Regions from separate parts of the Streptacidiphilus rugosus AM-16 genome, predicted to be linked through region 3. Evidence: riboswitches for the same ligand, from Rfam matches in the RefSeq annotation. Region 3 holds a riboswitch; each other region holds the start of a gene.
The links. Region 3 has a riboswitch for cyclic di-AMP ahead of BS83_RS48385 (transglycosylase family protein). Riboswitches for the same ligand answer to the same signal wherever they lie in the genome.
Positions count from the first base shown of each region.

Region 1: it holds a riboswitch for cyclic di-AMP, as region 3 does, so the genes downstream of both, BS83_RS18390 (C40 family peptidase) here and BS83_RS48385 (transglycosylase family protein) in region 3, are expected to answer to the same signal.
Region 2: it holds a riboswitch for cyclic di-AMP, as region 3 does, so the genes downstream of both, BS83_RS39205 (LysM peptidoglycan-binding domain-containing protein) here and BS83_RS48385 (transglycosylase family protein) in region 3, are expected to answer to the same signal.
Region 4: it holds a riboswitch for cyclic di-AMP, as region 3 does, so the genes downstream of both, BS83_RS27210 (C40 family peptidase) here and BS83_RS48385 (transglycosylase family protein) in region 3, are expected to answer to the same signal.

Region 1 is NZ_JQMJ01000004.1:2,040,458-2,043,785, forward strand. It holds gene purN (phosphoribosylglycinamide formyltransferase) at 1-227, opposite strand, end outside; gene BS83_RS18390 (C40 family peptidase) at 313-1,353, opposite strand; cyclic di-AMP (ydaO/yuaA leader) riboswitch at 1,364-1,522, opposite strand; gene BS83_RS18395 (C40 family peptidase) at 1,823-2,854, opposite strand; gene BS83_RS18400 (NYN domain-containing protein) at 3,037-3,328, opposite strand, start outside.
Region 2 is NZ_JQMJ01000004.1:6,701,795-6,705,122, forward strand. It holds gene eno (phosphopyruvate hydratase) at 1-870, opposite strand, end outside; gene BS83_RS39205 (LysM peptidoglycan-binding domain-containing protein) at 1,040-1,720, opposite strand; cyclic di-AMP (ydaO/yuaA leader) riboswitch at 1,724-1,880, opposite strand; gene BS83_RS39210 (HAD family hydrolase) at 2,050-2,754, opposite strand; gene BS83_RS39215 (GntR family transcriptional regulator) at 2,798-3,328, opposite strand, start outside.
Region 3 is NZ_JQMJ01000004.1:3,591,515-3,594,842, forward strand. It holds gene BS83_RS25285 (GNAT family N-acetyltransferase) at 6-320, shown strand; gene BS83_RS48385 (transglycosylase family protein) at 363-1,535, opposite strand; cyclic di-AMP (ydaO/yuaA leader) riboswitch at 1,541-1,701, opposite strand; gene BS83_RS25300 (D-alanyl-D-alanine carboxypeptidase family protein) at 2,007-3,328, opposite strand, start outside.
Region 4 is NZ_JQMJ01000004.1:4,008,793-4,012,120, reverse strand. It holds gene BS83_RS27220 (SDR family NAD(P)-dependent oxidoreductase) at 1-552, shown strand, start outside; gene BS83_RS27215 (methyltransferase family protein) at 586-1,197, opposite strand; cyclic di-AMP (ydaO/yuaA leader) riboswitch at 1,448-1,593, shown strand; gene BS83_RS27210 (C40 family peptidase) at 1,604-2,644, shown strand; gene BS83_RS27205 (glycosyltransferase family 2 protein) at 2,881-3,328, shown strand, end outside.

The sequences.
Region 1 (3,328 bases), 1.6 Mb from region 3:
GCGGCGAGCATGGTCCGGTCGAGGACGTCCGAGTCCGGGTGGGTGCGGCCGGACAGGTGGAGGCAGGGGATCCCCTGTGCGCGGGCGTGGGCCAGCGCGCCCGAACCGCTGTTGTTGCTGATGACCAGGGTGACGCCGAAGGCGCTCGTGGGCCGTCGTCCGGCGGCGGTGAGGGCCCGCAGGTTGGTCCCGGTGTGCGAGGCGAGGACGGCGACGTCGAAGGACATACGACCGATCATGCCCCCGGACGCACGAGAAGGCCCCTGGTCGGCGGAGAGTCCGCCGGCCAGGGGCCTCAAGGGCTCGCGTGGCTCAGATGTGGCGCATCGCGTAGATCGAGCCGATGTAGCTCAGCTGCTCGTACTTGACGACGGTGCCGGTGTGCGGGGCGTGCAGCACCATGCCGTTGCCGGCGTAGATGCCGACGTGCGAGTTGCCGTTGAAGAAGATCAGGTCGCCCACCTGCAGGTCGGACACCGAGGCGACCGGGGTGCCGTAGTTGATCTGGTCGTAGGTGCTGCGACCGATCGAGTAGCCGGCCTGCGCGTAGGACCACTGCACCAGACCGGAGCAGTCGAACGAGGTCGGACCGGTCGCGCCCCAGACGTAGGGCATGCCCAGACGGGTCTGCGCGGCGGCGAAGGCGGCGGCCTCGATGCTGCTGCCGGGCTTGGCGCTGCCGAGGTTGGGACGGCTGGTGGAGCCGGTGTCACGGCTCGCGGCGCCGCTGCCCGTGCTCTTGGCGAGGGCGGCCTTCTGCGCGGCGGTCATCGAGTCGAGCAGCGCCTGCGTCTGCGCGATCTTCTTCTGGACCTCGGCCTTGTTGGCGGCCAGCTGCTGGTTGGTGGCCTGGATCTGCTGGAGCGTCTGCTCGGCCTGGGCCTTCTCCGCGTCCAGCTTGCCCTGCTCGGCCTGCAGCGACTTGATCTCGCTCGCCTGGTTGTCGGTGATCTGACCGAGCGAGGAGGCCTGGGCCAGGTACTCGTCGGGCGTCGACGAGAGCAGGAGCTGCACCGTCGAGTCGACGGCGCCGGAGGCGTACTGCTGGCTGGCGACCTCACCGAGGGCGTCGAGCCTGCTGTTGACCGTCGACTGGGAGCGAGCGATCTGGTCCTGCAGGGTGTTGACCGCGGCCTGCTGGGTCTTCAGCTTGGCCTGGGCGGCATCGAACTTCTGGATCGCCTGGTCCGACTCGGTGTTCAGCTGCTGGAGCTGGGCCTGGAGCTGGGCCGTCGTCGGCTTCGGCGCGGCCTGCGCGCTCTGGGCGGACACCGCGACGGCGGTGGCGGCGGCGGCGGTCAGCACGGAGATGCGCGCCCGACTGGGAGACTTGGGACGACGATGGGACGCCACGAAGGCGAGCTCCTTCTTCCTACGTCCGCCTACCGGGTGAGCTGACGGGTTCGGGCCAGGAAGGCAGCCCTACGACGCTTCACCGGACCGGGATCTCACCGGTCCGTCCAGGCGTCGATTCACCCCGGGGGGAAATGGTTCCCCGGCTCCGACTCGACGGCTTCCCCAGTACGGACTCCCCGCCCTCAGGCGGTCGGCCCTGCCGCGTCGTCGAACTCGACGGAAACCTCCGCTGCCGCCCGGATTGGGCGAACGACTGCGCGGCGGTTCGGGGACCGACCCTAGTAACCCAACCGTGATCGGTTCAAATCCTTGTCAGTAAAAACTCTCATCACTTTCGACGCCCCATCAGATCAGGGACGCTGCGTAGTCACATCATGACCAGATGCCGACGACATGGGGGTCAAATCGGTCATTCGCGCCCCACCAGTCACACGCGTGTGAGCTGACTCACAGAGGCGTCGTCGCGTCAGATCCGACGGATCGCCACAATGCCGCCGAAGTAGGACATCGGCTGGACCGACACGTCGTAGCCGTACTCCGGGGCGTTCAGCAGCATGTTGTTGCCGGCGTAGAGGCCGACGTGGTTGCCGTGCTCCATCACGATGATGTCGCCGGGCTTGGCGTCGGCCAGGCTCGGCACCGCGGTGCCGACCGACTCGTCCGCCTGGGAGGAGTGCGGCAGCGAGACGCCCGCCTGGGCGTAGGCCCACATCACCAGGCCCGAGCAGTCGAAGCCGGCCGGGGTGGAACCGCCCCAGAGGTAGGGCGACTTGCCGATGCGGCTCATGGCCGCCTCCATCGCCGTGTGCGCGGCCGCGGAGATGCCGGTCAGGTCGATGGTGCCGTTGTAGCTGCCGCCGGAGGGCGTCGAACCGTAGCCGCCACCCACGGTGGCGCGCTGGGACGGGGTGAGCGCGTCGAGGACCGACTGCGCGTGCTTGAGCTTGGCGAGCGCCGCGGACTTCTGCGAGCTCATCTGCTGCAGCAGCGTCTGCTCCTGCGCCAGCTCCGCCGCCGCCTGCGCCTTCTCCCGATTGAGGGTGGCCTCCTGGGCGACCAGCTGCTCCAGTGCCCCGGTCTGGTTGGCGGTGAGCTCGCTCTGCGAGGCGGCCTTCTGCAGGAAGGTCGACGGGTCGCTGGAGAGCATCAGCTGGAGCGTCGGGTCCACCTCGCCGGTGGAGTACTGCGCGTTGGCGATCTGCCCGAGGTTGGCCAGCTCGCCGTTCATCTGCGCCTGCTGCCGGGCTATCTCGTCCTGCAGGATCGCCACCCGCGCCTGCAGGGCCTGCTGCTGGCTGTGCGCGGTGTTGTACTGCTCGGTGATGTCCGAGGCCGCCTTGCGGTCGGCGTCGACCTGGGTCTTGGCATCCTTGGTCGAGATCGTCGGGGCCGCCTGCGCGGCCGTCTGCGCCGATATGGCCACGACGGTCGCCGCTGCCGCGGTCAGCACGGAGACACGGGCACGGCTGACCTGGCGAGGACGGCGGTGAGAAGCCACGACGAATGCAATCCCTTCACACACGGAAACGCCCGCATGCACGAAGAGAGAACACGAGTACGGACGTTGAGTGGAGAGAATAGTGAGGTTCGGGCCTCGTTGTCTCCCCCGGTACCCCGCTCTCTTAACAAAGCCTCAAGATCGCGGCCCGGCACCGGGCTCGAACCCTACACGCACCGGACTCAGGTGCGGACCAGGCGGCGGAGAAGCATCGTGGACGGAACGGGCCTTGCGCCCGATTTGCGTACTCCGTCCGCGACTTCGCGGTCCGTGGAGACCACCACGACGGGCCGGCCCTCGGGCTCGGCTCGGACCAGGCGACGGATCAGCTCGTCCGCCGTCTCCCCGGTCCGGCTGAACAGCACCCTGACCCCGCGCGGCGGCGGCGCCATCGGGATCGGGCCGTCCAGGTCCTGGCCGTCGAAGACGCAGGTCACCTCGGCGCCGGTCTGCACCGCCACCAGGCCGAGCCCG
Region 2 (3,328 bases), 3.1 Mb from region 3:
GTCGTCCTCGAACAGCGGGTCCTCGATGGAGACCAGCGGGTACGCGGCGACGAGCTCGCCGTAGTAGGCGCTCATCTCGGCGGCGGTGCGGGCCTTGCCCTCGAACTGGTACGCGCCGTCCTTGTAGAACTCGGACGCGGCGCAGTCCAGGGCCAGCGCGATGTCGCGGCCGGGGGTGTAGCCGGCGCCCTTGATCGCCTCGACGATCAGGTCCAGCGCCTCGCGGTTGGAGTCGAGGTTCGGCGCGAAGCCGCCCTCGTCGCCCAGACCGGTGGAGAGACCGCGGGCCTTCAGCACGCCCTTGAGCTGGTGGTAGACCTCGACGCCCCAGCGCAGCGCCTCGGAGAACGACTCCGCGCCGATCGGCGCGATCATGAACTCCTGGATGTCCACGTTGGAGTCCGCGTGCGAACCACCGTTGAGGATGTTCATCATCGGGACCGGCAGCACGTGGGCGTTGGGGCCGCCCAGGTAGCGGAAGAGCGGCAGGTCGCTGGCCTCGGAGGCGGCGTGCGCCACGGCGAGGGAGACGCCCAGGATCGCGTTGGCGCCCAGGGAGGACTTGTCGGCGGTCGCGTCCAGGTCGAGCATGGCCTGGTCGATCAGGCGCTGCTCGGTGGCGTCGTAGCCGACCAGCTCCGGGCCGATCTGCTCGATGACGGCGAGGACGGCCTTCTCCACGCCCTTGCCGCCGTAACGGGACTTGTCACCGTCACGCAGCTCAAGGGCTTCGAAGGCACCGGTGGAGGCGCCGGACGGCACGGCAGCGCGGCCGGTGCTGCCGTCGTCGAGGCCGACCTCGACCTCGACGGTGGGGTTGCCTCGCGAGTCGAGGATCTCCCGGGCTACGACGACGTCGATGGACGGCACAACTGTCTCCTCAGGGGGATGCGGGTTGTTACGCACAGAGCCTAGCCCGTGTCGGGGCCGGGACCACTCAGGACCTTTGCCCTGTCTTGACTGACGGACATCTGGCGCAAACGCGGGAAAGCCCCTACCGGTCGGTAGGGGCCTTTCGCGAAGGTGCGTGCCGCGTCCGCTACACGAGGACGAGCCGCTCGCCGACGAAGATCAGATCCGGGTCGCTCCCGACGGTGGACCGGTTCCGCTCGTACAGCGCGTGCCAGCCGCCCGCGACGTGGTGGCTCGCGGCGATGCCGGAGAGGGTGTCGCCCGCCTCGACCGTGTAGACGCCGGCCGTGGACGAGCCGCCGTGCGCCGGCGCGCCGGGCCTCGGCTTGGCGTGCTTGGGGGCGGACTTCTTCGGCGCGGCGGGCTTGCTGTGCGAGTGGCCGGAGCCGGACTTGGAGGAGGTGTCGACGGTGGCCGGCGCACCGCCCGCGCTCAGACCGGCCCGCGGGCCGCAGACCGGCCACGCGCCCGGCCCCTGACTGTCCAACACCTTCTCGGCGACGGCGATCTGCTGACCCTTGCTCGCGTGGTTCGCGGTGGAGGCGTAGGCGCCGCCGCCGTAGGCCCGCCAGGTGCTGGCGGAGAACTGGAGCCCGCCGTAGTAGCCGTTCCCCGTGTTGATGGACCAGTCGCCGCCGCTCTCGCACTGGGCGACCTTGTCCCAGGTGGAGACGGACGCGGCGCTCGCACTGGCCGCCCCGATGAAGGGGAGGGCCACCGCGGCGCCGGCCACGCCGGTGGTCGCGACGATGGCCTTGGCCTTGTTGACGCGGATTCGGCGATGGCGGCCGTTGCCGGAGAGGAGCATGAAGGATTCCCTCTGCGACGCCTGCGAGGTGAGCTGTCGGGTTCGGGCCGTAGAGGCTGGCCCGGACGCTGATGCGTCTTCACCCCGAGCCGTCCGCGCTCCCGCGTGAACGGCGACCTACCTGGGTCCCCCACTCCTGCCCGTTCGTCAAGTCGACGTTGCCGCCCCACGGTGGACAGGACTCGGCGTCCCGCGAGGCGGTGTCCGCTGACGCGAACTTCACGGAGGCTAGGCAGGTTTTCATACGAACTCAACCTCCGACACGAGGAGCCGGAGGGCCGCCGACCCGGCGTCAGCCGCGTGAACTGGGCTTCCTCTGCGCCAGGACGTCAGATGTGAGCTCCGTTACCCTGCCGTGATACGAGCAACCGGTGGGTCAGGTGTGACCACTCGTCAAAGAGGGACGCCTGGGGAACGCCCACCCCCAGCAGCCGCTCACTCCGCCGCGACAACCCGCCGGCCCAGCCCAGAAAGCGCACTCCCGCCGCGCGCGCGGCCGAAGCGTCGCCGACCGCGTCGCCGACGTACACGCAGCGGGAGACGGCCTCGCCGGCCACTCCCAGAGCGTGCAGCGCCTCCTGGATACCGGAGGGGTCCGGCTTCATCCGCGCCAGGTCGGCGGGGCGGCCGACGACATGCTTGGCCAGCGCCTCCACCAGGCCCGCACCGAGCAGGTACTCCTCGATCGCGGGACGTGCGTTGTTGCTGACCACGGCCAGGGGGACGCCGGCCTTCGCCAGCGCCAGCACACCCTCGCGCGCACCGGGCGTCGGATCGGCCGAGACCGCCGCCAGCAGCTCCTCGCGGGCCAGGGCCCGGTCCGTCAGCGCGATCAGCCGGGCGGCCTCGGCCGACGGCGTTCGGGCGGCGTCGAGCAGTGCGGGCAGTCGGGCCAGCAACCCGTGCGGGTCGTCGGTCTCCTGGAGCCATGCCACGCCCTGCCCGCGCAGCTCGTCGAGGAGCACGCGGGCGACCCCGGGCGCCGGGCGGCGGGCGAAGAGGTTGCACACCGGCCCGTCGAAGTCGAGCAGCACGGCGGCGACGGCCTCGTGCGGCGGCTGAGGGTGCGTGATCGCGTCACTCCGGTTCGTTCACGTGCGCCGGCCCGTCGAGCGGTGGCCGGTCGTGCTGCGGTTCGTCGGGCAGGGGTCTGGAGAGGGAGACGCCGTAGGGCTCGGCCCTGGCCCACCAGGAGGCGAAGAAGGCCCGGGCGGTGTCCACGTAGACGGAGTCCGTGTGGTTGGCGAGAGCCTGGCGCCGGCGCGGGAAGAGCCGGGTGCTCAGGCCGGTCAGGTCCTCCAGCCGCACCAGGTGGCCTCCGACGTGGACCGGGCGCTCTATGAGTTCGTACCAGCCCTCCAGCACCTCGTCGTCGTTCAGCACGTACAACTTCGACATCGGCGGAAAGGGCACGGTGCGGACCTCGATCACCGGCTCCGAGTCGACCAGCTGGTAGGTCTGCAGCGAGAGGGCCGCCGAACGCAGCGAGGTCACCTGGTCGTGCGAGATGCGGCGCAGCCGCTCCAGCGGCCTGGTGTCGCCCGGGTCGCCCAGCACCCGCGGATAGGTGGGGGTGGCGCTGAAGTCGCAGACGATCAGCCGGATCCT
Region 3 (3,328 bases):
CGAGGATGAGCACGAGAGAGACCGAGGCCGAGGTCATGGTCGCCGACGCGCCGGAGGCACAGCGCTTCGAGGCGCGCATCGAGGGCGATCTCGTCGGCTTCGCCTCCTACCTCAGGGACGACGTGCGCGTGGTCTACCAGCACACCGTCGTCGGCCCGGCCTACGAGGGCATGGGCATCGGGGGGCTGCTGGCACGCGCCGCGGTCGAGGACGGGATCAGCCGCGGCATCGAGGTGCGGGTGACCTGCCCGTTCATCAAGGCCTGGCTGACACGACACCCGGAGTACCAGGACAAGTTGTCCGGTACTCCGGGTGCGTGAACAACGGGGGAGAGAACCCGTTCAGTCAGCCCGTCGAGAGCATCAGGAGACGCGACCCGCGAAGTCGGGGGTGTAGTTGCTGATGGTCTCCCACTTCACGCCCGCGCTCGGGTTGGCGGCCTCGACGTAGCGGCCGTTGCCCACGTAGATCGCGACGTGGTAGGTGCCGGCGGCGGAGCCGTCGTTCGACCAGAAGAGCAGGTCGCCCGGCTGCACCTGGTCGATGGAGATGCGGGTGGTGGACGCGGCCATCTCCTCGCTGGTGCGCGGGAGCGAGACGCCGGCCTGCGCGTAGGCGGCCTGGACCAGACCGGAGCAGTCCCACGCGTTGGGGCCGTTGCCGCCCCAGACGTAGGAGTCGCCCACGTGAGACTCGGCGAAGGCGATCGCCGCGGCCACACCGGAGGAGCTCGCGGTGGAGGTCGTCGCCGAGGCGTTGGTCGCCGTGGCGGCGGAGCTCGACGAGCCGCCGGAGGAGGAGCTGTCGGACGAGGTGGCCGGGGCGGACGCCGCGGCACCGCCGCCGAGGACCAGGCGCTGACCCGGGTAGATCAGGTCCGGGCCCGAGGTCAGGACGGACCGGTTCAGCTCGTACAGACGCTGCCAGCCACCGGAGACGTGCTCCTTCTGCGCGATGGTGGACAGCCAGTCACCGCTCTGCACGGTGTAGCTGCGCGCCGCCGTGGTGGTGCTCGCGGCGGGGGCGGAGCTGCCGGAGTCCGCGCTCTCGCTGTCGCTGCTCGACGCGTTGTCCGAGCTGCTGGAGGGGGTGGAGTTGCTCGTCGAGGACGAGGAGCCGGAGGTGTTGAGCTGCGGCGAGCCGCCGCCCTGGGACAGACCGGCCTGCGGGCCGCAGACGGGCCAGGCGCCCGGGCCCTGGCTGGCCAGGACCTTCTCGGCGGTGGCGATCTGCTGGTCCTTGCTGGCCAGGTCGGCGCGGGAGGCGTACTGCTGGCCGCCGTAGGCGTCCCAGGTGGACTGGTCGAACTGCAGACCGCCGTAGTAGCCGTTGCCGGTGTTGATCGACCAGTCGCCGGAGCTCTCGCACTGGGCGACGGCGTCCCAGGTGGAGACGGTGGCGGCGTGGGCGCCGGTCGCGGTGACCAGCGGGAGCGCCATGCCGGCGCCGGTCAGACCGACGGTGGCGAGCAGGCGACGGGAGGTGCGGCGGGCGAGTTTGGGCGCGCGGTGGCGACCCGTGCTGTTGGACAGCATGAAGTAGGTCCTCTCCCACGCCTGCGAGGTGAGCTGTCGGGTTCGGGCTGGAGTTGCCCGGCCGTGCGGTGTCACGGCTTCACCCCAAGCCGCGAGCGCTGGGCTCGCGGCGACTTACCTGGGTCCCCCGCTCCTGCCGTTCGTTTGCGTCGGGTGACTGCTGACATGACCGGTGGCAGGACTCGGCGTTCCGGAGATGTCAGTTCCGCTTAAGTGCGAATGACGGTGACCGTAGGCAGGTCCGACTTCAAACCTCAAGTCGCCAAGACGCCAATGAGACGTCCATCACGGACGCGCTTCATGATTCACAGACAAGGGTCGGCGGAATGCCCGAATTGCCGTCCTGATATGGCGTCATTCATCTGATATGTCCGATTGACTATGCTTCCGCCGCCGTCGTCAGTCTCACAGGAACACAAAGGCCCGGGCCGACCCGCGCACGCGAGTCGACCCGGGCCGAGCAGGTACCGATCAGGTCAGCCGGGTGAGCTTCTCGCCGAAGCCGGGCGTGCCCAGGTCCGACTGCAGCGTGACGGGGACCGTCTGCGCGCCCGCCCCGCTGCCGACCACCAGCTCACCCACCGTCGTCCCGGCCGGCGCGCTGTGCGGGATGGTCGCGCCCGCGAGCGGCTTCAGCGACAGCTGGACGGAGAGCCCGCCCCAACCGGCCACCGAGACGTCCTGGGTGGCCACGACGGGCGTCCTGCCGCCCAGCCCGTCGTCCACGTAGCCGACGACGTCGCCCTTCTTGGCGATCACGTGCGACTGCAGCGCGGCCTCGGCGCTGATGATCAGTTTCTTGCTCTTGGCCAGCACCTGGGGCAGCCAGCCGCCGCCGTCCCCGCCGATCGCCGGCTGGCTCAGCACCACGCCGTAGAGGGTCTCCGTGGTGTCGCCTGCCTTCTGCCGCGCCGCCCACATCAGGTTGCCGAGCGCGGCGCTGCTGCTGCCGGTCTTCACGCCGATGACGCCGTTCCTCAGCAGCAGCCCGTTGTTGTTCTGGATCAGGCCGTTCTCCGGCGGCGTGAAGGACGCGGTGCCGACGATCTCCCTGAACACCGGGTCGGCCATGGCCGCCTTCTCCAGCATCAGCTGGTCGTTGGCGGTGCTCTTGGTGGTGCTGGTCAGCCCGCTGGGGTCGGTGTAGGTGGTCTTGGTCATGCCGAGCCCGACGGCGGTGGCCTGCATCTTCTGGACGAACGCCTCCTGGCTGCCGGCGTCCCAACGGCCCAGCAGACGGGCGATGTTGTTGGCGGACGGGATCAGCAGCATCTGCAGCGCCTGGTACTCCGTCAGCTGCTCGCCGACGGAGACCTTCATGACCGACTCCTGGCCGGCGGTGCCGGTGACGTAGTCGTTCACCGCCTGCTGGTCGACGGTGAGGGACGGGCCCTGCTCGCCCTTCTTGAGCGGCTTGTCGTGCAGGATGACGTAGGCCGTCATGACCTTGGTGACACTCGCCAGCGGCACCGGGTCGTCACTGCCGCTGTGACCCATCACGCCGAGACCGGGAACCTCCACCGCCGCCTGGCCCTTGACCGGCCAGTCGAGCTGCGGCGCCCCGCCGTCGAAGGCGAAGTTCGTCGCGGCGGTCATCGCGAGCTTGGGCGACGGCAGCGGACGGAACAGCTGCACCGCGCCGAGCACCACGACGAGCACCAGCAGCAGGATGCCCCAGAGCCGGATGCGACGCAGCGCGATCCTCGCCGGGGTCATCGGCCGGGCGCTGAGGCCGGCCAGGATGTCCATCGCCTCGATCGTCGACTCCGGCGAGACCGCGACGGCCGTCGCCC
Region 4 (3,328 bases), 420 kb from region 3:
GTCGCCGAGCGGCTGCTCGCGCAGTACCGGCCGCGGGTGCTCGTGCTGAACGCGGGCGCGGTTCCACTGGGGCGCCCGCTGCAGGAGTACGACTGGGAGAGCTTCAGTCGGCACTGGGAGGCTGACGTCCGGCACGCCTTCCACTGGACCCGGCAGGCGCTGACGCTCCCACTGGACCCGGGCAGCGTCGTGGTGGCCGTCTCCAGCGGCGCGGCGCTGAAGGGCTCGCCGGTCAGCGGGGGCTACGCGGGCGCCAAGGCGGCGGTCCGTTTCCTCACCGGGTACGCGGCCGAGGAGTCCGCCCGCAGCGGCCTGGGGATCGACTTCCGCAGCATCCTGCCGCCGATGACCCCCGGCAGCGGCGTCGGGAACGCCGGTGTGCGGGCCTACGCCGAGCGCTCGGGTGTGGCGGAGGAGGAGTTCCTGCGCCGGATGGGCCCGGTGCTCACCCCGGCCGACATCGGCGCGGCGATCGCCGCTCTGGCCACCGACCCCGCCCTGTCGCCCGGTGCGTACCAGCCGACGGCCGAGGGGCTGAAGCGGCTGGACTGAGGCCGCCGGGCGGACGAACCGGTCGGCGGCCCGTCAGTTCCGGTGTGGCAGGCGGGGTGCCAGGGCCGGGACCCGGCGGCGGTAGGCGGCGTACTGCTCGCCGAACTCCGCCGCCATCAGCCGGTCCTCGACGCGCACCCGGTGCAGCAGCCAAGGCACGCACGCGGCGGCGATCAGCAGCCAGAGACCGAGGCCCTCCGCGAGCGTGCCGCCGAGCACGAGGCCGAGGAACCCGGTGTAGATGGGGTGGCGGACGTGGGCGTAGGGCCCGCCGGTGCGCAGTTCGTGTCCCTGCCGCACCAGCGGGACGCTCGCCCACATCGTGCCGAGCACCCACCGCGCCCACAGCAGCAGCGCGGTCGACGCCACGACCACGACGACGCCGAGGACGGCGAGCGCCGGCTGCCAGTACTGCAGATGCCGCCAGAGCCGGCCCCGACCGCCGCCGCCCAGGGCGACGAGGACCGCGACGCCCGCGACCAGGCCCAGCCGCGCGGGCAGCGAGCTCCGCGCCCGCGCGGACCAGCCCCGCAGGCCCGCCGGACTCTGTGCTCCGAAGTACAGCGCGCCCGCCACCCAGCACACCGCGACCAGTCCGACGCAGCCTGACACCGCGTCACGGACCACCGTCTCCATCGCGCCCATGTCCCCAGGGTGGCGGGCCGCCACGCCGGGGGACCACCACCTCAGGGTGGAGGTGGCGGGTGGAAAGAGGAGGTCACCGCGTCCTTTTGCGCCACTTCGGACGGAAAGCAGACAGGATCTGACGCATCAGATATTGCTATGGTCACGATCGGGCAACTAGGGTCGGGCTCGAACCGTTGCGACGTCGATCGTCCGACCCTGGGCGACCGCGGCGGTACCGCCGAGTCTGACGAGGCAGCAGGGCCGGGCAACGGTCAGGCCGCCGACTCGGAGCCGGGGACCCACGTTCCTCGGGGTGAATCGGCATCAGGCGGCCGCAGGGCTGTGAGATGTCGTAGGGCGAACTTCCGGCCCGAACCCGTCAGCTCACCCGGTAGGCGGACGTAGGAAGAAGGAGTCCGCCCGCGTGGCGTCCCACCGCCGTCCCACCACCCCGAGTCGCACCCGCGCCCGGGTGTCGCTGATCACCGCCGTCGCCGCGACCGGCGTCGCACTCACCGCCCAGTCCTCGAGCGCCGCGCCCACGCCGACGACCGGCCAGCTCAAGGCGCAGCTCGACCAGCTGAACAACGAGTCCGACCACGCCGTCCAGGTCTACGACCAGGTGGAGGAGCAGGTCCAGGGCCAGCAGCAGAAGGCCGCGCTGCTCCAGGACGAGATAGCCCGCCGCCAGGCGAAGGTCAATCTGCTCATGGACGACGTGAGCCGGATCGCGCAGTCCCAGTACGCGGAGGGCGCCGTCGACCCGACGGTGCAGCTGATGCTGAGCAGCGACCCGAGTGAGTTCCTGGACAAGGCGTCCGCGATGAACCAGGTGACCAGCAGTCAGGTCGGCGAGCTCGACGCGCTGCGGTCCGAGGAGCGGACCCTCACCAAGGAGAAGTCCCAGGCGGAGGCCGCCTTGCAGGCGCTGGACGCCAGTGTCCGCCAGGCCGCCGCGGCGAAGGCCGCGGCCGACGCGAAGGTCAAGGAGACCCAGAAGCTGCTCAACTCGCTGACCGCGAAGCAGCTCTCCGCGGTGACCGGCGGCGGCAACGGGATCGTCGGCGGTCACGGCTACGGCTCGACGGCGAACCTGGGCAACTCGCAGCCGGGCGACTCGATCGAGGCCGCCGCGTTCAAGGCCGCGCAGACCCGCATAGGCGATCCCTACCTGCGAGGCGGCACGGGGCCGAGCCAGTTCGACTGCTCGGGCCTGATGCAGTGGGCCTACGCGCAGGCCGGTTACCACCTCGGCCGCACCACCTACGACCAGATCAACTACGGCACGGCGGTGAACTCCACCGCCGATCTCCAGGTGGGCGACCTGGTCTTCTTCAACGGCGCCGAGCACGTCGGGATGTACGCGGGCAACGGCATCATCCTCCACGCCCCGCACACCGGCGCCTACGTCCGCTACGAGCCCATGGCCCAGATCGGTTCGATCTACGCGATGCGGCACATCTGAGCGCTCGACGCGACAGCTGAGGCCCCTGGCCGGCGGACCGACCGCCGGCGAGGGGCCTTTCTGCGCCTCCGCCGCCGGCCCCGAGGGCGGTCGGAAATCATCACACTGATGGCCGGTAACGCCGGAGCCGGCGAGCCGTCCACATGATGCTATGAATTTCCTGACAGTTCTCCGGGGTGCCCTGGGAGGCGCCCCGGAACATGAACTCCGTTTACGGACGAAGGAACTCGGCGAACATGCTGACGCTTTCCGTGATCGTGCCTGCGCACAATGAGGAGTCAGGTCTGCCGGCCACACTGGAGGCGCTGCTGCGGCAGACCGTTCCGGCCGAGCGCATCATTGTCGTGGACGACGGATCGATTGACCGGACCGGGGAGGTCGCCGCGTCCTACGGTGTGACGGTGGTGCGGCCGCCCCACAATCTCGGCAGCAAGGCGAGGGCGCAGAACTTCGCGCTTCCCTACTGCGACACCGATCTCGTGCTCGCCGTGGACGCCGACACCGTCCTGGCCGACGACTACATCGAGCTGATCAAGCCCGCCTTCGACGACGAGCGCGTCGTCATCGCCGCAGGCTGCGTCCAGAGCCGGTTCGAGCGGACCTGGACCGAGCGCGGGCGGTCGATCGAGTACCTCTACGGCTTCCACTGGAACAGACCGATCCAGAACATGGCGAACAGCCCCA